4 regions of the Streptomyces sp. NPDC012474 genome follow, and region 1 is predicted to be linked to each of the others. Evidence: riboswitches for the same ligand, from Rfam matches in the RefSeq annotation. Region 1 holds a riboswitch; each other region holds the start of a gene.
The links. A riboswitch is a leader RNA that binds a small molecule or an ion and turns the genes downstream of it on or off. The one in region 1 is predicted to bind cyclic di-AMP.
Positions count from the first base shown of each region.

Region 2: linked by a shared signal. The riboswitch ahead of ACFY9S_RS07995 (peptidoglycan DD-metalloendopeptidase family protein) and the one ahead of ACFY9S_RS22615 (peptidoglycan DD-metalloendopeptidase family protein) in region 1 are both predicted to bind cyclic di-AMP.
Region 3: linked by a shared signal. The riboswitch ahead of ACFY9S_RS11670 (peptidoglycan DD-metalloendopeptidase family protein) and the one ahead of ACFY9S_RS22615 (peptidoglycan DD-metalloendopeptidase family protein) in region 1 are both predicted to bind cyclic di-AMP.
Region 4: linked by a shared signal. The riboswitch ahead of ACFY9S_RS08930 (transglycosylase SLT domain-containing protein) and the one ahead of ACFY9S_RS22615 (peptidoglycan DD-metalloendopeptidase family protein) in region 1 are both predicted to bind cyclic di-AMP.

Region 1 covers NZ_JBIBEP010000010.1:114,071-119,675, reverse strand. Annotated here, with positions in the region: gene ACFY9S_RS22630 (GNAT family N-acetyltransferase) at 1-61, opposite strand, end outside; gene ACFY9S_RS22625 (HPr family phosphocarrier protein) at 241-522, shown strand; gene ACFY9S_RS22620 (FCD domain-containing protein) at 686-1,381, opposite strand; gene ACFY9S_RS22615 (peptidoglycan DD-metalloendopeptidase family protein) at 1,569-2,357, opposite strand; cyclic di-AMP (ydaO/yuaA leader) riboswitch at 2,370-2,534, opposite strand; gene ACFY9S_RS22610 (insulinase family protein) at 2,727-4,115, opposite strand; gene ACFY9S_RS22605 (insulinase family protein) at 4,112-5,479, opposite strand.
Region 2 covers NZ_JBIBEP010000002.1:669,969-675,573, forward strand. Annotated here, with positions in the region: gene ACFY9S_RS07970 (MarR family transcriptional regulator) at 1-125, opposite strand, end outside; gene ribA (GTP cyclohydrolase II RibA) at 244-885, opposite strand; gene ACFY9S_RS07980 (MarR family transcriptional regulator) at 1,052-1,567, opposite strand; gene ACFY9S_RS07985 (dihydrofolate reductase family protein) at 1,656-2,786, shown strand; tRNA gene ACFY9S_RS07990 (tRNA-Met) at 2,852-2,925, shown strand; cyclic di-AMP (ydaO/yuaA leader) riboswitch at 3,215-3,371, shown strand; gene ACFY9S_RS07995 (peptidoglycan DD-metalloendopeptidase family protein) at 3,383-4,423, shown strand; gene ACFY9S_RS08000 (aldo/keto reductase) at 4,613-5,557, shown strand.
Region 3 covers NZ_JBIBEP010000004.1:212,973-218,577, reverse strand. Annotated here, with positions in the region: gene ACFY9S_RS11675 (alpha-galactosidase) at 1-1,553, shown strand, start outside; cyclic di-AMP (ydaO/yuaA leader) riboswitch at 1,863-2,024, shown strand; gene ACFY9S_RS11670 (peptidoglycan DD-metalloendopeptidase family protein) at 2,029-2,958, shown strand; gene ACFY9S_RS11665 (DUF6250 domain-containing protein) at 3,141-3,857, shown strand; gene ACFY9S_RS11660 (SGNH/GDSL hydrolase family protein) at 4,003-4,788, shown strand; gene ACFY9S_RS11655 (TetR family transcriptional regulator C-terminal domain-containing protein) at 4,883-5,494, opposite strand; gene ACFY9S_RS11650 (Glu/Leu/Phe/Val dehydrogenase dimerization domain-containing protein) at 5,590-5,605, opposite strand, start outside.
Region 4 covers NZ_JBIBEP010000003.1:175,786-181,390, reverse strand. Annotated here, with positions in the region: gene ACFY9S_RS08940 (outer membrane lipoprotein carrier protein LolA) at 1-57, opposite strand, end outside; gene ACFY9S_RS08935 (polyprenyl synthetase family protein) at 290-1,300, opposite strand; cyclic di-AMP (ydaO/yuaA leader) riboswitch at 1,801-1,976, shown strand; gene ACFY9S_RS08930 (transglycosylase SLT domain-containing protein) at 1,982-2,761, shown strand; gene ACFY9S_RS08925 (Cof-type HAD-IIB family hydrolase) at 2,725-3,573, opposite strand; gene ACFY9S_RS08920 (GNAT family N-acetyltransferase) at 3,745-4,830, shown strand; gene ACFY9S_RS08915 (glycosyltransferase) at 4,851-5,605, shown strand, end outside.

The DNA.
Region 1 (5,605 bases):
GCAGCACCACGTCGGCTTCCCAGTGGGCGGGATACTCGTGCCGGTCCGGCGAGGTCTGCATGGGCCCCAGAGTACGGCTAGCGTCCGACAGTGGCGCGAGGCAGTCTGTGGAGGGCGTCAGTCGGGTCGAGGCCGCGATCCGACGGCACCCCTGGAGCGGAACGCGAGGACCGCTCCGGGCGGGCTTCACGATATGGGAAACTGGTCTAGACAACCCTGAACACCGAAGGGCAGCAACACATGGCTGAGCGCCGCGTCAACGTCGGCTGGGCCGAGGGTCTCCACGCCCGCCCCGCCTCCATCTTCGTCCGAGCCGCCACGGCCGCAGGCGTCCCGGTGACGATCGCCAAGGCTGACGGCAACCCCGTCAACGCGGCCTCGATGCTGGCCGTCCTGGGCCTCGGCGCCCAGGGTGGCGAGGAGATCGTCCTCGCCTCCGACGCCGAGGGCGCGGACGCCGCCCTGGACCGGCTGGCCAAGCTGGTCTCCGAGGGTCTCGAGGAACTGCCCGAGACCGTCTGATCCCGTGCGCCGATCCGGCGCACACCGAAGGGCTCGTCCGTATTCGCCGGGCGAGCCCTTCGTCATTCCCATCGACGAGGGGCCAGAATTCTGGAATTTCCAGTTTCCGGGCAAGGGAAATAGACCCGCACGAATTGGCTGCTCTTTGTATACGGCCGCCGTGTTAATGCCGCGGGCTCGCCGTGTTTACGGGATGTTGCGAGTTCCTCACATGGTCCGCGGGCTCCCTGCCGGAGCGGAAACGCAGTCGGTGCGCACCCCGCGCGCGCTCGGCGTGCAGCGCCGTGACCGCCCGCGCGCGCTCGCCGTCCCCGCGCGCCACCGCGTCCACGATCGCGCCGTGCTCCGTCCAGGACTCCACCGGGCTGACCGGCGCGTCCACGGCGTACATCCACGCGATCTTGTGGCGGAGCTGGGTGAGCATCGAGGTCAGTGCGGGGCTGCCGGAGGCCTGGGCGAGCGTTTCGTGGAACCAGCCGCCGAGGGAGCGCAGATCGTCGCTGCTGCCGCGGCGGGCCCGCTCCTGGCCCAGCCTGACCAGGCCGCGCAGGACCTTCAGATGCGCCTCGGTGCGGCGCTGGGCGGCGCGGGCCGCGCCGAGCGGCTCCAGGAGCATGCGCATCTCCAGCAGGTCGCCCGCCTCCTGCTCGGTGGGTTCGGCGACGCACGCGCCCGCGTGCCGGCGGGTCACCACGAAGCCCTCGGCCTCCAGAGTGCGCAGCGCCTCCCGGACGGGCACCCGCGAGACGCCGTAGCGGCGGGCGAGGAGTTCCTCGGTGAGCCGGCTGCCGCGTCCGTGGACACCCGCGACGATGTCGTCCCGGATGGCCGTGCACACCGAGTGCGCGGGAATACGCATGACCGACCTCCCCTTAATTCCCGTGAAACGCCGACGAGCGGCGCCCGTTCCGTGACTCTATTGCAATGAGCCGGAATTTCCGACGGCAAGCGGGAATCCAGGGATATTTTTTGGACAGGCTCCGCAGTAAACGCCGAAAGCCCCGGCTCGGGGAGCCGGGGCTTCGGGGACAGCGCTGAGGTTCCGGTCAGACGTTCACGCCGTGCGAGCGGAGGTAGGCGACCGGGTCGATGTCCGAGCCGTACTCGGGGCTCGTACGGGCCTCGAAGTGCAGGTGTGGCCCGGTGACGTTGCCGGTCGCGCCGGACAGGCCGATCTGCTGGCCCGGAGTGACCTGCTGGCCCACCGAGACGCCGGCGGAGGACAGGTGGCCGTACTGGGTGTACGTCCCGTCGTTCATCTTGATCACGATCTGGTTGCCGTACGAGCCGCCCCAGCCGGCCTCGACGACGGTGCCCGCGCCGACCGCGTGGACGGAGGTGCCACTGGCGGCGTGGAAGTCGACACCGGTGTGGCTGCCGGAGGACCACAGGCCACTGTTGGCCTGATAGCTGGTGGAGACGTACGAGCCGGAGATCGGGGACACGAAGGTGTTGAGGCGCTTGCGCTCGGCCTCGCGGGCGGCACGCTCCTTGACCTCACGGGCCTCCTCGGCCGCCTGCTTGGCCTTCTTCGCCGCCTCGGCCGCCTGCTTGCGGGCGGCCTCCTCGGCCTTCTGCTTGGCGGCGGTCTCGTCGGCGGCCTGCTGCTGCGCGACCGCCTGGGCGTCGATCTGCTGGGCCACGGTGTCGCCCATGGTGACGACCGGGGTGAGGCCGGTCTGCTCGGCGCTGGGCTCGGCGGCGAAGGCCGCGGGGGCTGCCACGGTACCGATCACGCCGGTGGTGGCGAGGGCCGCGACGCCCGCGGCGCGGGCGGTGCCGCGCTGGATCCTGCTGGGACGACGGTGCTTCCCGGTGGCGCGAGTGAACGCCATGTAGTGGCTGGTCCTTTCCTTCCCTCTCGCCTACCGGGTTAGCTGACGGGTTCGGAGCAGGAAGGTCTCCTACGGACTCCCTCGCGGCTCGCGCGGGCGCCCGATTCACCCCAGGGACTTCGATGGGTCCCCGGCTCCCCTGGCTCGCGCCGTACGGGGACTCGGCGATGACTGTCCGGTGCCGCGGATGCGGCGCACTGCCTGACGAACAGCCCGGACGACGCTAAGCGGCGCCACTTTCAATTCCCAAACGAATCCTGGTGTTTGTAGCGGATCCCACAGGGCAGACAGGCAACCTCCGTATCAATTCGGGCATAAAGGAGCCCTGGTGCCTTGGAAGACAACCAGGGCCCCTACGCGCGCGTGCCGCTACTCGGCGGCGACGACGGTCACTTCGCCGATGCCCAGGGCCTCCACGGGCGCCTTGATCTGCGCAGCGTCACCGACGAGGACGGTCACCAGACGGTCCACCGGGAAGGCGCTCACGGCCGCCGCGGTGGCCTCCACGGTGCCGGTCGCGGCGAGCTGACGGTACAGCGTGGCCTGGTAGTCGTCGGGCAGGTGCTGCTCGACCTGGTCGGCCAGCGTGCTCGCGACCGCCGCGGCCGTCTCGTACTTCAGCGGAGCCACCCCGACCAGGTTCTGCACGGCGACGTCCCGCTCGGCGTCGGTCAGCCCCTCGGCGGCGAGGGTGCGCAGCACCGTCCAGAGGTCGTCCAGAGCGGGGCCGGTGTTGGGCGTGTCGACGGAACCGCTGATGGCGAGCATCGCGGCACCCGTGCCGTCCGGAGCGGACCGGAGGACCTGGCCGAACGCCCGTACGCCGTAGGTGTAGCCCTTCTCCTCGCGCAGGACGCGGTCCAGACGGGAGGTGAGGGTGCCGCCGAGGCAGTACGTGCCGAGCACCTGCGCGGGCCACACGCGGTCGTGCCGGTCCGGGCCGACCCGGCCGATCAGCAACTGCGTCTGGACGGCGCCGGGGCGGTCCACGATGACGACCCGGCCGGTGTCGTCGGCGGTCACCGGCGGCACGGGGCGGGACTCGGCCGAGGAGCCCGTCCAGGCGCCCAGGGTCTCCCCGAGCAGGGCGTCGAGGTCGATGCCGGTGAGGTCGCCGACGACCACGGCGGTGGCCGTGGCGGGACGGACGTGCTTCTCGTAGAAGCCGCGAACGGCCGCGGAGTCGATCGCGGCGACCGTCTCCTCGGTGCCCTGCCGGGGCCGCGACATACGCGCGTCCGACGGGAACAGCTCCCTGGAGAGCTCCTTGGCGGCGCGGCGGGAGGGGTTGGCCAGCTCGTGCGGGATCTCGTCGAGGCGGTTGGCGACCAGCCGCTCGACCTCGCTGTCGGCGAACGCGGGCGACCTCAGCGCGTCGGCGATCAGGTTCAGTCCCTTGGCGAGCCGGGAGGCCGGCACCTCGAGGCTGAGCCGGACGCCGGGGTGGTCGGCGTGCGCGTCGAGAGTGGCACCCGCGCGCTCCAGCTCGGCGGCGAACTCCTCGGCGGAGTGCTTGTCGGTGCCCTCGGAGAAGGCCCGGGCCATGATCGTGGCCACACCGTCGAGGCCGGCCGGCTCGGCTTCCAGGGGGGCGTCGAGCAGGACCTCCACGGCGACGACCTGCTGACCGGGGCGATGGCAGCGCAGCACCGTCAGGCCGTTGTCGAGCGTGCCGCGCTCGGGGGCGGGGAAGGCCCACGGCTTGGCGTCGCCCGCCTGCGGCCGGGCGTGGAAGTCCATCGTGGCGAGCTCGGTCACTTGGCCGCCTCCTCGTTCTCGTCGCCGGCCGCGGCTGCGGTGTCCTCGGTGGCGTCCTCGTCGGTGACGGGCTCGTACACGAGCACCGCGCGGTTGTCGGGCCGCAGGCGGGCCTTGGCGACCTCCTGGACCTCCTCCGCCGTGATCTCCAGCACACGCTGGACGGCGGTCAGGGCGAGCTGCGGGTCGCCGAACAGCACGGCGTACCGGCACAGTTCGTCGGCGCGGCCGGCGACCGTGCCGAGCCGGTCCAGCCACTCGCGCTCCAGCTGGGCCTGGGCGCGCTCCATCTCCTCCGCCGTGGGGCCCTCCTCGGCGAACCTGGCGAGCTCCTCGTCGATGGCGGTCTCGATGACCGGAACCTCCACGTCACCGGACGTCTTCACGTCCAGCCACCCCAGGGAGGGCGCCCCGGCGAGCCGCAGCAGGCCGAAGCCGGCCGCCACGGCCGTACGGTCGCGCCGCACCAGCCGGTTGTAGAGGCGGGAGGACTCGCCGCCGCCGAGGACGGTGAGGGCCAGGTCGGCCGCGTCGCACGCGCGCGTGCCGTCGTGCGGCAGCCGGTAGGCGGCCATCAGGGCGCGCGCCGGGACCTCCTCCTCGACGACCTCGCGCAGTTGCTCACCGATGGTCTCCGGCAGCGAGCCGTCGCGCGGAGCGGGCTTGCCGTCGTGATTGGGGATGGAGCCGAAGTACTTCTCGACCCAGGCGAGGGTCCGCTCCGGGTCGATGTCGCCGACCACGGAGAGTACGGCGTTGTTCGGCGCGTAGTAGGTGCGGAAGAACGCGCGCGCGTCCTCCAGGGTCGCGGCGTCCAGGTCGGCCATGGAGCCGATCGGGGTGTGGTGGTAGGGGTGGCCCTCCGGGTAGGCGAGCGCGGTCAGCTTCTCGAAAGCGGTGCCGTAGGGGACGTTGTCGTAGCGCTGGCGGCGCTCGTTCTTGACGACGTCCCGCTGGTTCTCCATCGACTCGTCGTCGAGCGCGGTGAGCAGCGAGCCCATGCGGTCGGCCTCCAGCCAGAGGGCGAGCTCCAGCTCGTGGGCGGGCATGGTCTCGAAGTAGTTGGTCCGCTCGAAGCTGGTCGTGCCGTTCAGCGAGCCGCCCGCGCCCTGGACGAGCTCGAAGTGGCCGTTGCCCTTGACCTGGGCGGAACCCTGGAACATCAGGTGCTCGAAAAGGTGAGCCAGACCGGTGCGCCCCTTGACTTCGTGGCGCGAGCCGACGTCGTACCAGAGGCACACCGCCGCGACCGGGGTCAGGTGGTCCTCGGAGAGCACCACGCGCAGGCCGTTGGCCAGGCGGTGCTCGGTCGCTGTCAGGCCCCCGGAGCCTGCCTGGGCTGTGGCCGTGTGACCCATGGGCATGTACGTCCCTTCGATCGCGGAGCGGTCTTCACAACCGCGGTTTCCTGCTGGTCCTGCCACTGTATGCAAGCGTGCGAAGCCCTGGTGAAGTTCCCGGCGGCGACCTGGTCCCGGAAGCACGCGAGG
Region 2 (5,605 bases), on a different contig from region 1:
TGCGCGGCGACCGACCACAGCGCCGTCAGGTTCTCCACGGCATCGGCGATCTGCGATGCGACGGTCTCCGGGCCATCGCCCGGTCGCCTCGCCCGGTGGTCGCCGGGGCCGCCGAGATCGGTCACGAAACGGTCACTTCCATAAAGCTCCGGGTACTGAAGAGGTCGCCCTCTTCCCAAGGCTGTACCCGATGAACCGAAGGGCAAGCAGCCCGGTTCGGTCCACGGCCTGACCGGGGGCGACTCAGCCGGCGCTGAGCTCCGTCAGCGCGGCGAGCGGCAGCGTGTGCTGGGTCTCGAGGACCTTGGCGCGCAGGTAGCGGACGTTGTGTGCGGTGGTGAAGACCCCGGTGGGGATCCGGTCCCGGACACCGACGCCCAGGGACCGCAACTGACTCGCCTTGTCGGGGTTGTTGGAGAGCAGGTCCAGTTCGCCGATGCCGAGGGCCCGGAGCATCTGGGCCGCGGCCGTGTAGTCGCGGGCGTCCTCCGGCAGTCCCAGCGCCGCGTTCGCCTCGTACGTGTCGAGCCCCTCGTCCTGAAGGGCGTACGCGTCGAGCTTGTTGTAGAGGCCGATCCCGCGGCCCTCCTGGCGGAGGTACAGGAGTACGCCGCCGCGCTCGGCGATGCTCTCGACCGCCTCGCGCAGCTGCGGGCCGCAGTCGCAGCGGGCGGAGCCGAACACGTCCCCGGTCAGGCACTCGGAGTGCAGCCGCACCAGCGGGACCGGGCCGGGCTCGCCGAGGATCACGGCCACGTGCTCCTGGCCGTCGGCCAGCCCGTGGAAGGTGACGAGCTCGGCGTCGGCCTCGTAGCCGTCGTAGAAGCGCAGCGGGACCCGGACGCGGGAGCGCGGGGTGGCGATGACGGCGGGGGTGTCGGGCATGCGGGGCCTCCGGGTCCGTTTCCTGTTCGGCTGCACAGCCGTACTGCTTAAGATTTGAAACAGTCGCACTGCTTTAGATTTGAAGCAGATGCACATCCCGAACCCTACTCGTGCTTCAAATTTGAAGCAATGAGAGGGGCGAGAATCCTGTCCGGTGTGACGCGCGTCACGAACAGGACGGTGAAGACCTCCGGCGCCACGGCACGTCGTCCGCCGCCGTCCTCGTCCCGTCCTCCTGGAGGCCCTGGGCGATCGCCGCGGTGATCTCCTCCAGCTGCCCCACCTGCTCCTCGCTGAGCCGGTCGAACAGGAAGCTCCGCACGGTGTCGACATGCCCGGGCGCCGCCCGTTCCAGCACGGTGAACCCCTCGTCCGTCAGCGCGGCGATGCTGCCCCGCTTGTCGTACCGGCAGGCCTCGCGCCGCAGCAGGCCGTCCTTCTCCAGCCGCGTCACCGCGTACGTCAGCCGGCTGCGTGTGATCTTCAGCCGCTCGGCGAGATCGGTCATCCGCAACCGCCGCTCCGGGGACTCCGACAGGACGGACAGGATGGAGTAGTACAGGTGCGGCATGCCGGCGTCCTGCTGGAGCTGCCGGTCGATCGCGTCCTCCAGGAGCAGCGAGGCGGCGACGTAGGCGCGCCAGGCGCGTTGCTCCTCGGGGGTGAGCCAGCGAGTCGTCATGCCCCCAGTGTAGGTTTGTTTAAAACTTGAACCAAGCCCGCCTTGGGGCCCTGTCGGTCCCGCCGTCCCGACCAGCCGCGGAGCGTCGATGCCTCACCCGTACGTCCTGCTGTCCGCCGCCGTCTCCCTCGACGGCTACTTGGACGACACCGGACCCGACCGCCTGCTCCTGTCGAGCCCGGCCGACTTCGACCGGGTCGACGAGGTCCGGGCCGGTGTCGACGCCATCCTGATCGGCGCCGGCACCGTCCGCGCGGACAACCCGCGGCTCCTGGTGAACTCGGAGGAACGCCGGGCCGCCCGCCGGGCCGCCGGAAAACCGGAGTACCCCCTGAAGGTCACGGTCAGCGGCTCCGGCGACCTCGACCCGGACGCCCGCTTCTGGCACACCGGCGGCGAGAAGGTCCTCTACACGACGGACCGGGGCGCCGAACGCGCCCGCGCCCTCGGCCTCGCCACCGATGTCGTCCCGCTCGGCGCCGACCTCGACTGGCGGCGGCTGCTCACACACCTGCACGACGTCCGGGGCGTGCGGCGGCTCATGGTCGAGGGCGGCGGCCTGATCCACACCCAGCTCCTCACCCAGGGCCTGGCCGACGAACTCCAGCTGGTCCTCGCACCCCTCTTCGTGGGCGACCCGGGGGCGCCCCGCCTCTTCGGCCCCGGCGGCTACCAGGGCGGCCGGCTCCGGCTGCTGGAGTCGCGGCGGATCGAGGACGTGGTCCTCATGCGCTACGAGCCGACCGCGCCGGGCACCGGCGCCCTGCCCGCCGCCGCCGACCACCACTGGCTGGCCCTGGCCTGCGAACTGGCCGACCGCTGCCCGCCGTCGGACACGGCGTTCAGCGTGGGGGCCGTCGTGGTCGCGGCCGACGGCACGGAACTGGCCCGCGGCCACTCCCGCGAGGCGGGCGACCCGGTCGTGCACGCCGAGGAGGCGGCCCTGGCGAAGCTCGACCCCGCCGACCCGCGCCTGCCCGGCGCGACGGTGTACAGCAGCCTGGAGCCGTGCGCCCGCCGCGCCTCCCGCCCCGCACCCTGCGCCCGGCTGATCCTCGACGCCGGCGTACGGCGCGTGGTCACGGCCTGGCGTGAGCCCGGCACCTTCGTGACGGACGCCGACGGCAGCGGCGTCCTGGCAGCCGGGGGAGTGGAGGTCGTCGTCCTCCCCGAGCACGAGGAGCGGGCCAAGGCCCCGAACCACCACCTACCGGGCTGAGCACGGGCCGATCGGTGGGTGTGCACGAGTGGTCCCGCGGATGGCGTACACTGGAGACACAACGACGCGGGGTGGAGCAGCTCGGTAGCTCGCTGGGCTCATAACCCAGAGGTCGCAGGTTCAAATCCTGTCCCCGCTACTGAAGGCCGAGGGCCGGAATCCAAAAAGGATTCCGGCCCTCGGTCATTTCCCCCGTACCCCATTACGCTCGGTGAGTGAACCACCCCGTTCCGCGCGGGAACTGACGCCCCGTCAAAACTCCTCAGTCACTTGCGAAGCGGTCAACTCGCCCGATTTACTCCGGTCATGGCAGGTAAGTCCGCGCGAAAAAGGTTAATGATCAAGCGGAATCGCTGGAATACCCCTCGCGCGTCTATTAACGTTCGATAACGCAGCGCGGTCGTCCCAGCCGTCACAGAAGGCGGCTCCGTGCGCACGCGCCGAATCCCGAAAGGGAACCGGGGAACCACCACTTGGGGTGAATCGGGCGTATACCACCGTGGAAGCACGGCCGGTATACGCGCGTAGGAGACCTTCCTGCTCCGAACCCGTCAGCTAACCCGGTAGGCGAGAAGGAAGGAAAGGAGCACGCCCACGTGGCGTCCAACCGGCCTGCCCCCGCGGCCCCGCTCGCGCCGAAGCGCGACACCGACACCTTCGGCTACGGCAATCAGCCCACCGAAGAGGGCCCGTTCCAGGAGTGGAACCCCACCGAGGAGTCCATCCGTCCCGTCCGTGGCCGGCATCGTGTCACCAAGCAGCGCGGCGGAGGCCTCGCCCGCAGCTCCACCGTCCTGGGCGTCGGCGTCATAGCCGCCGTGGGTGCCGGCGGCATGGCCAGCGCCCAGACCGGCAAGCCCCCGGTGTCCATCTCCGTCCCGGACCTGCCCTCGGTGGGTTCCCTCATCTCGGACGACGACACCCCCGAAGGTTCCGCCACTCCGCTCAGCAGCCTCGGCACCGCCGCGGCCGCCACCGAGCAGACCAAGGGCACCTCCGGCGCCGGTGCCGGCGAGGCACTGCGCGCCCGGATCATGGCCCAGGTCGAGCACCAGCAGGACCAGATCGAGACCAAGGCCGCCGAGGACGCCGCGGCCGCCGCCCAGAAGGCCGCCGCGGAAGCGGTCGCCAAGGCGGAGAAGGAAGCCAAGGACAAGGCCGCCGAGGCCAAGAAGAAGGCGGAGGAGGAGGCCAGGAAGAAGGCCGAGGCCGAGCGTCTCGCCGCCCTGGCCAAGCAGTTCACCCTGCCGACCTCCTCGTACACCATCACCTCCAGCTTCGGCCAGGCCGGCGCCTACTGGTCCTCCGGCTACCACACGGGCCTGGACTTCGCCGCCCCCACGGGCACGCCGATCAAGGCCGTGCACAGCGGCACCATCACCGAGGCCGGCTGGAACGGCTCGTACGGCTACAAGACCGTCCTCACCCTCGATGACGGCACCGAGATCTGGTACGCGCACCAGTCCTCCATCGGCGTCAGCGTCGGCCAGAAGGTCAGCACGGGCGAGGTCATCGGCCGTGTGGGCGCCACCGGCAACGTCACCGGGGCCCACCTTCACCTGGAGGTCCACTCCGGCGGCTCCACGAGCGGCATCGACCCGATGGCGTGGCTGCGGGGCAAGGGACTGAACCCGTAAGCCGTACCCACCCGTTGAAGCACCGGCGGCCCTGACGACGACCCCCCGACGTCAGGGCCGCCTCATGTCCGGGGCGTGCACGGCAGGGCCGGAGCGCGTGCCGGAACGTCGTGCCGCGGCAGGAGTGTTCACAGGGTCTTTGCGTCCCCCGTGGAATGGGCCGCTTCGGTACGGGCGTTGACGTGCGGTATGACTTCTCTGCGCAAGCTCGGCCCTTCCGGCCTCGACGTCTTCCCGCTCGCCCTCGGCGGCAACGTCTTCGGCTGGACCGCCGACGAGGCCCAGTCGTTCGCCGTCCTCGACGCCTACACCGCCGCCGGCGGCAACTTCGTAGACACCGCCGACTCCTACTCGGCCTGGGTCGAGGGCAACCAGGGCGGTGAGTCCGAGACCGTGCTCGGCAAGTGGCTGAAGTCCCGCGGCAACCGGGCGGACGTCGTCGTCGCCACCAAGGTCAGCCAGCACCCCGAGTTCCGCGGCCTGTCCGCCGCCACCATCACGGCAGCCGCCGACGCCTCCCTGCGGCGCCTCGGCACCGACTACATCGACCTGTACTACACGCACTTCGATCAGCCCGACGTGCCCGTCGAGGAGATCATCGGCGCGCTCGACACCCTCGTGAAGGCCGGCAAGGTGCGGCACATCGCCGCCTCCAACATCTCCGCCGAGCGGCTGCGGGCGTCCCTGGAGTTCTCCGACCGCGAAGGGCTCGCCCGGTACGTAGCCCTTCAGCCCCACTACAACCTGGTATCCCGCGACACCTACGAGGGTGAGCTCCAGGATCTCGCCGAGCGGGCCGGCCTGGCCGCCGTGCCGTACTTCGCCCTCGCGTCCGGCTTCCTCACGGGCAAGTACCGGGCCGGTGCGGCGGTCGAGAGCGCGCGGGCGGGGAGCGCGGCCAAGCACCTGGAGACCGAGCGGGGGCGACGGGTGCTCGCCGCCCTCGACGACATCGCCGCGGCGCACGACGCGCCCGTGGCCACCGTGGCTCTGGCCTGGCTCGCCGCCCAGCCGACGGTGGTGGCGCCGATCGCCTCCGCGCGGACGGTGGAGCAGCTGCCCGCACTGACCGGCGTCGGCGAGCTGACGCTGTCGGAGACCGAGATCGGGCGGCTCACGCAGGCTTCGGCCTGATGGACACGACAGGCAGCTAAGAGGGCGGCCTTTCACCATGAGCGTCCG
Region 3 (5,605 bases), on a different contig from region 1:
TGACGCGCTCCGGCCTCACCCACGGCGAGAAGGTCATCGGCAGCCGCCGCGGCCACACCTCCCACCAGCACCTGCCGTGGGTCGCGCTGGACACCGACGCCACCGAGGAACGCGGCGAGGTCTACGGCTGCGCCCTGGGCTGGTCCGGGTCCTGGCGCATCACCGTGGCCCAGCTCCCTGACGCGCGCGTGCAGATCACCGGCGGGGCGGGCTGGGACGACTCGGGCCTGCTGACGCTGGGCGCGGGGGAGTCGTACACGACCCCGGTCTTCGCCGGGCTCTGGAGCGACGGCGGTTTCGGCGGGGCGAGCCGCGCCTGGCACGCCTACCAGCGGGCGCATGTGATCCCGGACGCGGGCCGGGACCGGCCGGTGCTGTTCAACTCCTGGGAGGCCACCGAGTTCGACATCTCCGAGGAGCAGCAGCGGGCGCTCGCCGAGCGGGCGGCCGCCATGGGTGTCGAGCTCTTCGTGGTCGACGACGGCTGGTTCGGGGCGCGCACCAGCGACCGGGCCGGGCTCGGCGACTGGAGCCCCAACCCCGACCGCTTCCCAGGCGGGCTGAAGCCCCTCGCCGACCACGTGCACGGCCTCGGCATGCAGTTCGGGATCTGGGTCGAGCCCGAGATGGTCAACCCGGACAGCGACCTGTACCGCGCGCACCCCGACTGGGTGCAGTACCAACCGGGACGAAAGCGGACGGAGTTCCGCAATCAGCTCGTACTCAACCTCGCCCGCGAGGACGTCCGGGAGTACCTGTGGGAGCAGCTCGACGGGCTCCTCTCCCGAGCGCCGGTCGACTACGTCAAGTGGGACTTCAATCGCTGCTTCACCGACGCCGGCTGGCCGGACGACCCCTACCCGCAGCGGCTGTGGGTCGACCACGTGCACGGCCTGTACGCCCTGCTGGACCGGTTGCGGGCCGCCCACCCCGGCGTGGCCTTCGAGTCCTGCTCGGGCGGCGGCGGGCGGATCGACCTCGGTGTGCTGAGCCGCACGGACCAGGTGTGGACCTCCGACAACACCGACCCGCTCGACCGGCTCGCCATCCAGCACGGCTTCAGCCAGATCCATCCGGCCCGGGTCATGGCCGCCTGGGTCACCGACAGTCCGAACGCCATGCTCAATCGGCGGGCCAGCTCCCTGCGGTTCCGGTTCGTCAGCGCCATGGCCGGGGTGCTGGGGGTCGGCGGCGATCTCACGCGGTGGACGCGGGAGGAGCTCGCCGAGGCGCGGGAGTGGGTGGGGCTCTACAAGGGGATCCGGCCCGTGGTGCAGCGCGGCGACCAGTACCGGCTGCGTCCCCCGCGGGGCGGGCTGAGCGCGGTGCAGTACGTCCTCGGCGACGAGACGGTCGTCCTCGCCTGGCTCCAGGCGCAGCGCTACGGCGAGCCCGTACCTGCGCTCCGGATGCGTGCCCTCGACCCGACCGCGTCGTACGAATGCCTCGAAACGGGTGAAGTCCACCGCGGGGCCGTGCTGCTTCATCACGGACTGCGGGTCGGCCTGCGAGGGGATCTGAACGCCGTGGTCGTCCGTCTTAAGCGGAAGTAGGCGTTCTGTCCGAATAGGGCGATTGAGCCGCTTAGGGATAACGTGCCCCGATCGTAAAGGAGATGAGGTCGGGGTGCGTGACCATCGTCATATTCGTGACGATCTGTTGTCGCCATGTTCACGTAATTCACGCATTGTTCAGGGCGGTTGGGAAAAGCGGGAGATCGGTAATCCACGCTCGGTGACCGCGGATGTGTCGACGCGTCAAGAGAAACACCGTCACGGGCAACCGCAAGCTTGTCCGTTTGCGTCCTGGTCGCTTACGTTCCACACCAATCCGGACGGACGCCTAATCCTGCCGCCGACCGGAGCCCGCACACACTGACCCGACGTACGGCAGGAGCGGGGGACCCACAGGTAAGACGCCTGTTCCGGTTCCCGGAACGGCTTGGGGTTAAGCCGCGCCCAGGCGCGGCCGGGCATCTCCAGCCCGCACCCGACAGCTCACCTCGCAGGCGACGGAGAGGAATTCGCCATGCCCGCGAAGGGTAAGCACCGCCGTCCCAAAGCCCAGCGTTTCACCCGCTCCATCGCCGTCGCCGGAACCGGCGGAGCCGCTCTCGCGCTGCCGCTCATGGGGGCCGCCGGCGCCCATGCCGCCACCCCGCAGTCGGCTCCCGAAAAGGCCGTCCAGTCGGCCCCGGCGGCCGAGAAGAAGGCCGCCGAAAAGGCGACCGGCGCCCGCACGTACACCGTGCAGGCCGGCGACTATCTCGCGAAGATCGCCGACGATCAGAACGTCAGCGGCGGCTGGAAGAAGCTCTACGCCGACAACCGTGACGCCGTCGGCTCCGACCCGTCGCTGATCCACCCGGGTCTGAAGCTGTCGATCGGCAAGCAGGCGGCGAGCGCGCCGCAGTCCTCGGCCCCGTCCGCGCCGAAGGCCTCCGCCCCGAAGCCCCCGGCCTCCCAGCCGTCCGCCGGCGAGTCCTCCGCGCAGGCGGAGACCGCCGCGAAGCCGGCCGCCGCCAAGCCCGCCGCCGAGAGCAACGCCGGCGGCTACAGCCTCCCGGTCGCCGGTGCCACCGTCAGCACCCCGTACCGCATGTCCGGCAGCATGTGGTCCAGCGGCTACCACACCGGTGTCGACTTCGTCGTCCCGACCGGCACCTCCCTCAAGGCCGTCGGCGCCGGCACGGTCGTCTCCGCCGGCTGGGGCGGCGCCTACGGCAACCAGGTCGTCATCAAGCTCGCCGACGGCCACTACGCCCAGTACGCCCACCTGTCCCAGCTCTCCGTCTCGGCCGGCCAGACCGTGACCGCCGGGCAGCAGGTCGGCCTGTCGGGCGCGACGGGCAACGTGACCGGACCGCACCTGCACTTCGAGATCCGCACCACGCCGGACTACGGCTCGGACATGGACCCGGTCGCCTTCCTGCGCTCGCACGGCGTCTCCGTCGGCTGACCGGCCGCACGACCACCTGCCTGACACGCGGCCGAAGGCCGGACCCCGATCCCCGGGTCCGGCCTTCGACGTGTGCGCACGGTCGGCCGTGTCAAGGGATCGACATGCGGCGGCAGTTGGGACAGAGTGATCCCGCCCGGAGTGCAAGCGCTTTCCAGAGTCTTCCCGAGGAGCTGTGTCCCGTGCCGACCACCCGCAGAGCGTTCGGAGCCCTGGCCGCCGGAGCCGCCCTGGCGGCCCTCGCCCCCACGGCCGCCGCGCACGCCGCACCCCGTCACCGTCGCCTCCTCGCCCGCGACGACTTCTGCCACGGCCTCGGCCAGTGGGTCACCGAACTCCAGGACGGCGGCGCCGTCACCGCCTCCCGCGGCATCCTGGAGATCGACGTGCCGAGCGGCGCGACCGTGTGGTTCAGGCAGCGGCTCGAAGGGCCGTACGTCCTCGAGTACACCGCGACCCCCGTCTCCGACGGCGGGGTCAACGACCGGGTCTCGGACCTCAACAACTTCTGGAACGCGACCGACGTACGCTCCCCGGGCGACCTCTTCGCGACTGCGCGCGGCGGCGCCCTCGACGAGTACGACCACCTCACGACGTACTACGCGGGGTACGGGGCCAACTACAACACCACGACCCGGCTGCGCCGCTACGTCGGCGAACCCGGCGTCCGCCCCCTGGTGTTCGACTACACCGAACCGCTGCTGGTCCCGAACGAGCCCAACCGGGTCCGGATCGTCTCCGACGGCTCGACGGTCCGGTGGTGGAACAACGGGCGGCTCGTCTTCGACCACACCGACCCACAGCCCTACACGAGCGGCCACTTCGCCTTCCGGACCGTCTGGAGCCATTTCCGGATCAGTGGATTCCGGGTCTGGCGGCTCACCCCGAAACATCCCTGACAAGCGGTGTATTCCGGAGTTTGCGAACGCTTTGGGAGTGGCTTATCTCACCGCCCGTCAATCCCTTCCTACGGTCGCGTAGGTCACATTCGAAGGTGAATCATGAGCTGCTGTGGCAGACGATTCGAAGAATGACAGCAGAGCAGTGATCGGGTCGTACGTGGCGGTGGGGGACAGCTTCACCGAGGGCGTCGGTGATCCCGGCCCCGACGGGGCGTTCGTCGGCTGGGCCGACCGGTTCGCCGTCCTGCTCGCCGACCGCAGGCCCGAGGGCGACTTCCGATACACCAATCTCGCCGTACGCGGAAAACTCCTCGACCAGATCGTGGCGGACCAGGTTCCGCGGGCCGTCGACATGGCCCCGGACCTCGTCTCGTTCTGCGCCGGGGGCAACGACATCATCCGGCCGGGCACCGACCCGGACGAGGTGGCCGAGCGCTTCGAGCGTGCTCTGGCCCAGCTCACCGCCGTGTCCGGCACGGTCATGGTGACGACCGGCTTCGACACCCGTGGCGTGCCCGTGCTCAAGCACCTGCGCGGCAAGATCGCCACGTACAACGGACACGTCCGGGCCATCGCCGACCGGTACGGCTGCCCCGTGCTCGACCTGTGGTCCCTGCGCAGCGTGCGAGACCGCAGGGCCTGGGACGCGGACCGGCTGCACCTGTCGCCCGAGGGGCACACGCGCGTGGCGCTCCGCGCGGGCCAGGTGCTCGGCCTCGAGGTGCCGGCCGACCCCGAGCAGGAGTGGCCTCCGCTGCCCCCGCGCGGCGTACTCGACGCGCGGCGGGACAACGTCGCGTGGGCGCGCGAGTTCCTGGTGCCGTGGATCGGGCGCCGGCTGCGCGGGGAGTCGTCGGGCGACCATGTGACGGCCAAGGGGGCGCTGTCGCCGGACGACATCAGGATGCGGATCGCATCGGTGGCGTGAGAGCGGCTCCTGCGCGTGCGGGCGGCGCCGGTCGGAACCGGCGCCGCCCGCAGGCGTCGCAGCCGCGTCTGCGGCGTGATGCGAACGACAGGCCCTAAGGGGTCAGCCGCTCTTCACGGGCCAGGCCCAGCTCACGGATCAGCGCCTCCTCCACCCATTCCTGGGCCCGCGATCGCGGCACCGCGCCGTAGGACGTCAGCTGGACGGCGAGGCCGTCGAGGAGGGCGGTGAGACGCAGGGCCGTACCGGCCGGGTCCGGGCAGCGGAACTCGCCGGCGGCCACGCCCTCCGCGATGACCTCGCCGAGGGCCGCCTTCCACTGCCGGTCGAGGTCCTGGGCGACCTCCCGCAGCGTCGGATCGCGCAGCGCCGCCGCCCAGCCCTCGATCCACAGCCGCCAGCCCTTGGCCTGCCCGGTCGGGGCGTACCACCGTACGGCCGACCGCAGCCGGCGCAGCGCGGGTGAGCGGCGGCCGAGCAGCTTGCGCAGATGTGCCAGGTCGCCCTCCGCCGCGTGCCGGAACGCGGCGGCGACCAGCTGCTCCTTCGTGGAGAAGTGATAGAGGACCAGTGCGTTGCTCACGCCCAGCGCCGAGGCCACGTCGGCGATCCTGACCGCCGCCACACCCCTCGCCTCGATCTGCTCGATGGCGGCCCGCAGCAGATCCCCGCGCCGCTGGGCCACGCTCAACCGGACTCTCGTCACTCCGTCACCCTACCCACGCGCGTACGGCCCCTCGACGGGGCGTTCCGGCCTGTCCGGCCGGCCCGCGACAGCAGCCTCGGGAGGCGGCGGGCACCTCAGCGGAACCAGCCG
Region 4 (5,605 bases), on a different contig from region 1:
GCGCTGCTCGTCGCCCTCTCCGGCGGTCGTGCTGTCGTCGGATGCGTACGGTGCCATGTGTGCCCTACCTCCGTGATCGGCGGCGGCTGTCCGTGTCGTCCACGCACTCGTCCCTGAGCCGCCATTCTCACCCGAACAGGTGAGGAGTGGTGTCTTTCCGTGGTGTCCATCTGACCAAATCGGCCAGGGAGATACGTCAGACCCCGGGCTCAACTCCGTGTACTGCTGGGGTATGACACGGAAGGGCCGCTTCTCCCCCGACCCGTAGGGGTCGGACGGTACAGAGGCCCTAGCCGGCCCGGTGCACCACCGCGTCGCACAGCTCCAGGAGCGCCGTCTTCGCGGTGCACTCCGGCAGGGGTGCGAGCGCCGAACGGGCGTCCTGGGTGTAGCGGACGGTGTCCCGCCGGGCCTGCTCCAGCGCCGGGTGGGCCCGCAGCAGGCGCAGGGCCTCGGCGTGCCGGGCGTCGTCGGTGAGGTCGGAGTCGAGCAGGTCGCACAGGGCGGCGTCCTCGGCGAGTCCGAGCCGGGCCGCCCGCTCGCGCAGCCGCAGCACCGGCAGCGTGGGGATGCCCTCGCGCAGGTCGGTACCCGGCGTCTTGCCGGACTCGTGGGAGTCGGAGGCGATGTCCAGGACGTCGTCCGCGAGCTGGAAGGCGACGCCGAGCCGCTCGCCGTACTGGGTCAGGACGTCCACGACCGTGTCGTCGGCGCCGGACATCATCGCGCCGAACCGGCACGACACGGCGACCAGCGAGCCGGTCTTGCCGCCCAGCACGTCGAGGTAGTGCTCGACGGGGTCCCGGCCGTCCTGCGGTCCGGCCGTCTCCAGGATCTGGCCGGTCACCAGCCGCTCGAACGCCTCGGCCTGCACCCGCACGGCCTCCGGGCCGAGGTCGGCCAGGATGTGCGAGGCGCGGGCGAAGAGGAAGTCGCCGGTGAGGACCGCGACGGAGTTGTCCCAGCGGGCGTTCGCGCTCGCGACGCCGCGGCGCACGGAGGCCTCGTCCATCACGTCGTCGTGGTACAGCGTGGCGAGGTGGGTCAGCTCCACGACGACGGCCGACGGCACGATCCCGGGCGCGTACCGGTCACCGAACTGGGCGGAGAGCATCACCAGCAGGGGGCGGAACCGCTTGCCTCCGGCCCGCACCAGGTGCTGGGCGGCCTCCGTGATGAAGGGCACCTCGCTCTTGGTGGCCTCGAGCAAGCCTTCCTCGACAGCCGCCAGTCCGGCCTGGACATCGGCTTCCAGAGCCTGGTCCCGCACGCTCAGCCCGAACGGCCCGACGTCGGTCACGAGGGGTCTCCTGTCTGCTGTGTCTGCCGGTGGTTACGCGGATTGTCGATAGGTCGCTGCCCACACTCCGGCCAGCGTATCCGGTCACGTTTCGATCACCGCCAGCACCCAGGGTTACAGGCCGGGCGGTATCCGATCACGACCGTTATGTTTTCGATCAACCTATAAGAACAGATATAAATCGACTTACCCAGAGGTAGCGAACTATGCACGATTTGCCGAGAAGAGTCGGTGAATTCCTCTTGGTAGAAATTGCCCCACAGACTCGTGATCAGTGAGTTGAATCACTTGTCCCCCTTTTCCGTCCCGCCTCGGCATCGGCCCGTACCACCTTCCCCCGAACGCCAGTTGAGCCTTGGCTGCCGCAAAGGATCAAGCGGCCAAAACAACCCCGACCAAGGTCAACCGCTCGATGTGTGACTGAGGCGCTTGTTCCCGACATGTGCTCTCGCATACGTTCCCGGCCTGTCCGGCGGACGCCCAATCCTGCCGCCGCCCGGACTCCCCACCAACCGACTCACTCACGCAGGGCAGGAGCGGGGGACCCAGGTAAGTCGCCGGTCCGCACAGCGGCACGGCTCGGGGTGAAGCCGCGCACGGCACACAGCGCCGTACGCGGCCGGGCACCTCCCGGCCCGAACCCGACAGCTCACCTCGCAGGCGCCGGAGAGGAATATCGCCATGGCCGGACGAGGCAAGCACCGTCGCCCCAGAACCAACCCGCTGACCCGAGGCTTCATCGCCGCCGGTACCGGAGGAGCCGCACTCACCCTGCCGCTCCTCGGTGCCACGCACGCGAGCGCCGCCGAACCCCAGAGCGCACCCGCCGCCGCACAGTCCGTGCCGCAGGCGGCCCAGCCCGCCAAGTCCCTCCCGTACACCGTGGTCAAGGGCGACTCGCTTGCCCGCATCGCGGACAAGTACGACGTCTCGGGTGGCTGGAAGCAGCTGTACAAGGACAACCGCGCGGCCGTCGGTGACGACCCGAAGCTGATCCACCCGGGTCTGAAGCTGACGGTGAAGACCACCAAGACGGACACCGCGAAGAAGACGGCGACCAAGTCGTCCGCCCCCGCCAAGCCGGCCGCCGAGCCCGCCGGCGGCGTCACCCAGGCCACCCAGGCGTCCGTGAAGACCTACCCGGACAACCTCGACGGGTGGATCCGCGAGGCGCTGGACATCATGGCGCAGAAGGGGATCCCCGGGTCCTACGACGGCATCCACCGCAACATCATGCGTGAGTCGTCCGGCAACCCCCAGGCGATCAACAACTGGGACTCCAACGCCGCCAAGGGCACCCCGTCCAAGGGTCTCCTCCAGACCATCGACCCGACCTTCCAGGCCTACCACGTGGACGGCACGTCGTGGGACCCGTACGACCCGGTCGCCAACATCACCGCGGCCTGCAACTACGCGGCCGACCGCTACGGCTCGATCGACAACGTCAACGGCCCGTACTGAGCCGCCCCGCCCAGCAGTCGTTCGAGGACGACGGCGATGCCGTCGTCCTCGTTCGACAGGGTGACCTCGTCGGCCACGGCCTTGAGTTCGGGATGGGCGTTGGCCATCGCCACGCCGTGGCCGGCCCAGTCGAACATCGGGATGTCGTTGGGCATGTCACCGAAGGCGATGGTGTCCGCCGGTCGCAGCCCCAGATGCTCGGCGGCCAGCGCCAGGCCCGTCGCCTTGGTGATCCCGCACGGCTGGAGTTCGACCGTGCCGGGCCCCGACATCGTCACCGTCGCCAGTGAGCCGACCACCGAGCGGGCCGTCGCCGCCAACTCGTCGTCCGACAGATGGGGATGGCGCAGCAGCACCTTGCTGATGGATTCACCCCACAGTTCGTCGCGGCGGTCGACCCGCACGGCGGGCAGGGTCGGGTGCGGCATCAGGTAGCCCGGCTCGATCAGCGTGAGCCCGTCGACCCCGTCCTGGTCGACCGCCGCGTACACCTGCCCCACCTCGGCCTCGATCTTGCCCAGGGCGGTCTCCGCCAGCTCCCGGTCCAGGGTGATGGACCACAGCAGCCGGTCCGCGCCGGCGTCGTACACCTGCGCGCCCTGCCCGCACACCGCGAGCCCCGTCGCGCCGAGGTCGTCCAGGAGCGGCCGCACTCTCGGCGCCGGCCGGCCCGTCACCACGAGGTGCTGGGCACCGGCGTCCGCCACCCGCGCGAGCGCGGCGAGAGACCGGTCGGAGAGGGTGTCGTCGCCGCGCAGCAGCGTCCCGTCCAGATCGGTGGCGATGAGTGAATATGCGATGGGTGCGGCCATGATCAGAGAATACGGACAGCGCGCCCCTTCGTTTCATCGTACGACCCACGCCGATTGCCCGGTTGAAGGCCTCTGCACCGGTTGGCAACAACATGCTCCGCTACCTACCCGTGGGGCCGCATCGAGCGGTACCTTCCAAGTGTCCAGGGGGGACTTGATCGGGGGGTCGGGTTGAGCAGTGGGCGCATTCGTGTGGCCGGGCCCGGGGAGCTCGGCGAAGGGGAGAGGGAGCGCTGGCGTGCGCTGCGGGCGGCCTGCGAGACACCGCGCAACCCCTTCATGGAGCCGGAGTTCACCGAAGCCGTCGGCCGGGTCAGGCCCAGGGCGCGGGTGGCCGTGGTGTACGAGGGGCTGGAACCGGCCGGGTTCCTGCCCTATGAGCGCGGCCCGTTGGGGCAGGGCCGGGCGATCGGCCTCGGTGTCTCGGACGCCCAGGGCGCGATCCTGCGGCCGGGTCTGGACCTGGAGACGGACCAACTGCTGAGGGCTTGCTCGGTGTCGAGCTTCGCCTTCGACAACCTGGAGGCCGAGCAGCGGCTGTTCGTCCGGTACGCGGCCGAGGAGCACGCCACCTACGTCATCGACGTGGAGAAGGGCTACGAGACATACGAGTCGGTGCTGCGCGCACAGTCGCCGAAGTTCCTGAAGACCACGCTGGCCAAGGAGCGCAAGCTGGGCCGGCACGCCGGTGACCTGCGGTTCGTGTTCGACGAACGCGAACCGGCCGCGCTGCGCACGCTCATGGAGTGGAAGTCCGCCCAGTACCGCAGGACCGGCCGCCGGGACCGGTTCGCCCAGGAGTGGATCACCGGGCTCGTCGGGCAGCTGGCCCGGACCCGGGCACCGGAGTGCAGCGGCACGCTGTCGGTGCTGTACGCCGGTGAGCGGCCCGTCGCCGCGCACTTCGGGCTGCGTTCGTCCTCGGTGCTGGCCTGCTGGTTCCCGGCGTACGACCCGGAGTTCGCGAAGTTCTCACCCGGTCTCGTGCTGCACCTGCGCATGGCCGAGGCGGCGGCCGCCGACGGCATCGGCACGCTCGACCTGGGACGGGGCGCGGCCGAGTACAAGGACGCCCTGAAGACGGGCGAACTGCCCGTGTACGAAGGTGCGGTGACCCGGCCGGGGGCCGGCGCGGCACTGCACTGGCTGAGCCGCGAGCCCACACGCCGCGCGCACAGCTTCGTCCGCGGCAGGCCGCGGCTCGCGTCGCTGGCCGCACGGACGCTGAAGGGCGCGGCTCGGCTGCGCCGTACCTGACACACAAGGGGGGTGGGCGCATGGCCCGTTCGGCGCGTGCGCAGGAGGAGATCCGGCGGTTCCTGGACATCGGGGCGGTGCAGGTCGCCGAGCTGGACCTCGACGGTGACCAGGCGGTGCTCAGACCCGGCCCGGGGAGCCCGCCCGTGACGCACGGCGAGGTGTTCGTGCTGGTCAGGAGGGGCGGCCGACCGGTGGGCACGCTGCTCGGGCGAGTGCCGGAGGGGGCGGACCCCAGGGCCGTGCTGGCGGAGCGGGCGCGGGCGGAGCACGCGCCGGCCGTCTTCGGCGGACCCGGGGAGCCGCCGTTCACGAGTGTCGTCGTCGCCACCCGGGAGCGCGCCGGGCAGCTGGCCCGGGCGCTGGACTCGCTGCTGGCGCAGGACCATCCGCGGTTCGAGATCGTCGTCGTCGACAACGCGCCCGTCACGAACGAGACGCGGGAGCTGATCGAGCGGAAGTACGCCGAGCGCGTGCGCTACGTCCGTGAGCCTGTTCCGGGGCTCGCGGGCGCGCACAACGCGGGGCTGGACGCCGTGCACGGCGAGGTGGTCGCCTTCACCGACGACGACGTGGTCGCCGACCCGAGCTGGCTGACCGAGCTGAGCGCGCCCTTCGCCGCCGACGCCGGGCTGGGGTGCTGCACCGGGCTGATCCTGCCCGCGCGCCTGACCACCCCGGCCCAGGTGCTGCTGGAAAGCCACGGCGGCTTCGCCAAGGGCTTCACTCCAAGGACGTACGACCCGGCGCGTCCTCCGGGCGACGAGCCGCTGTT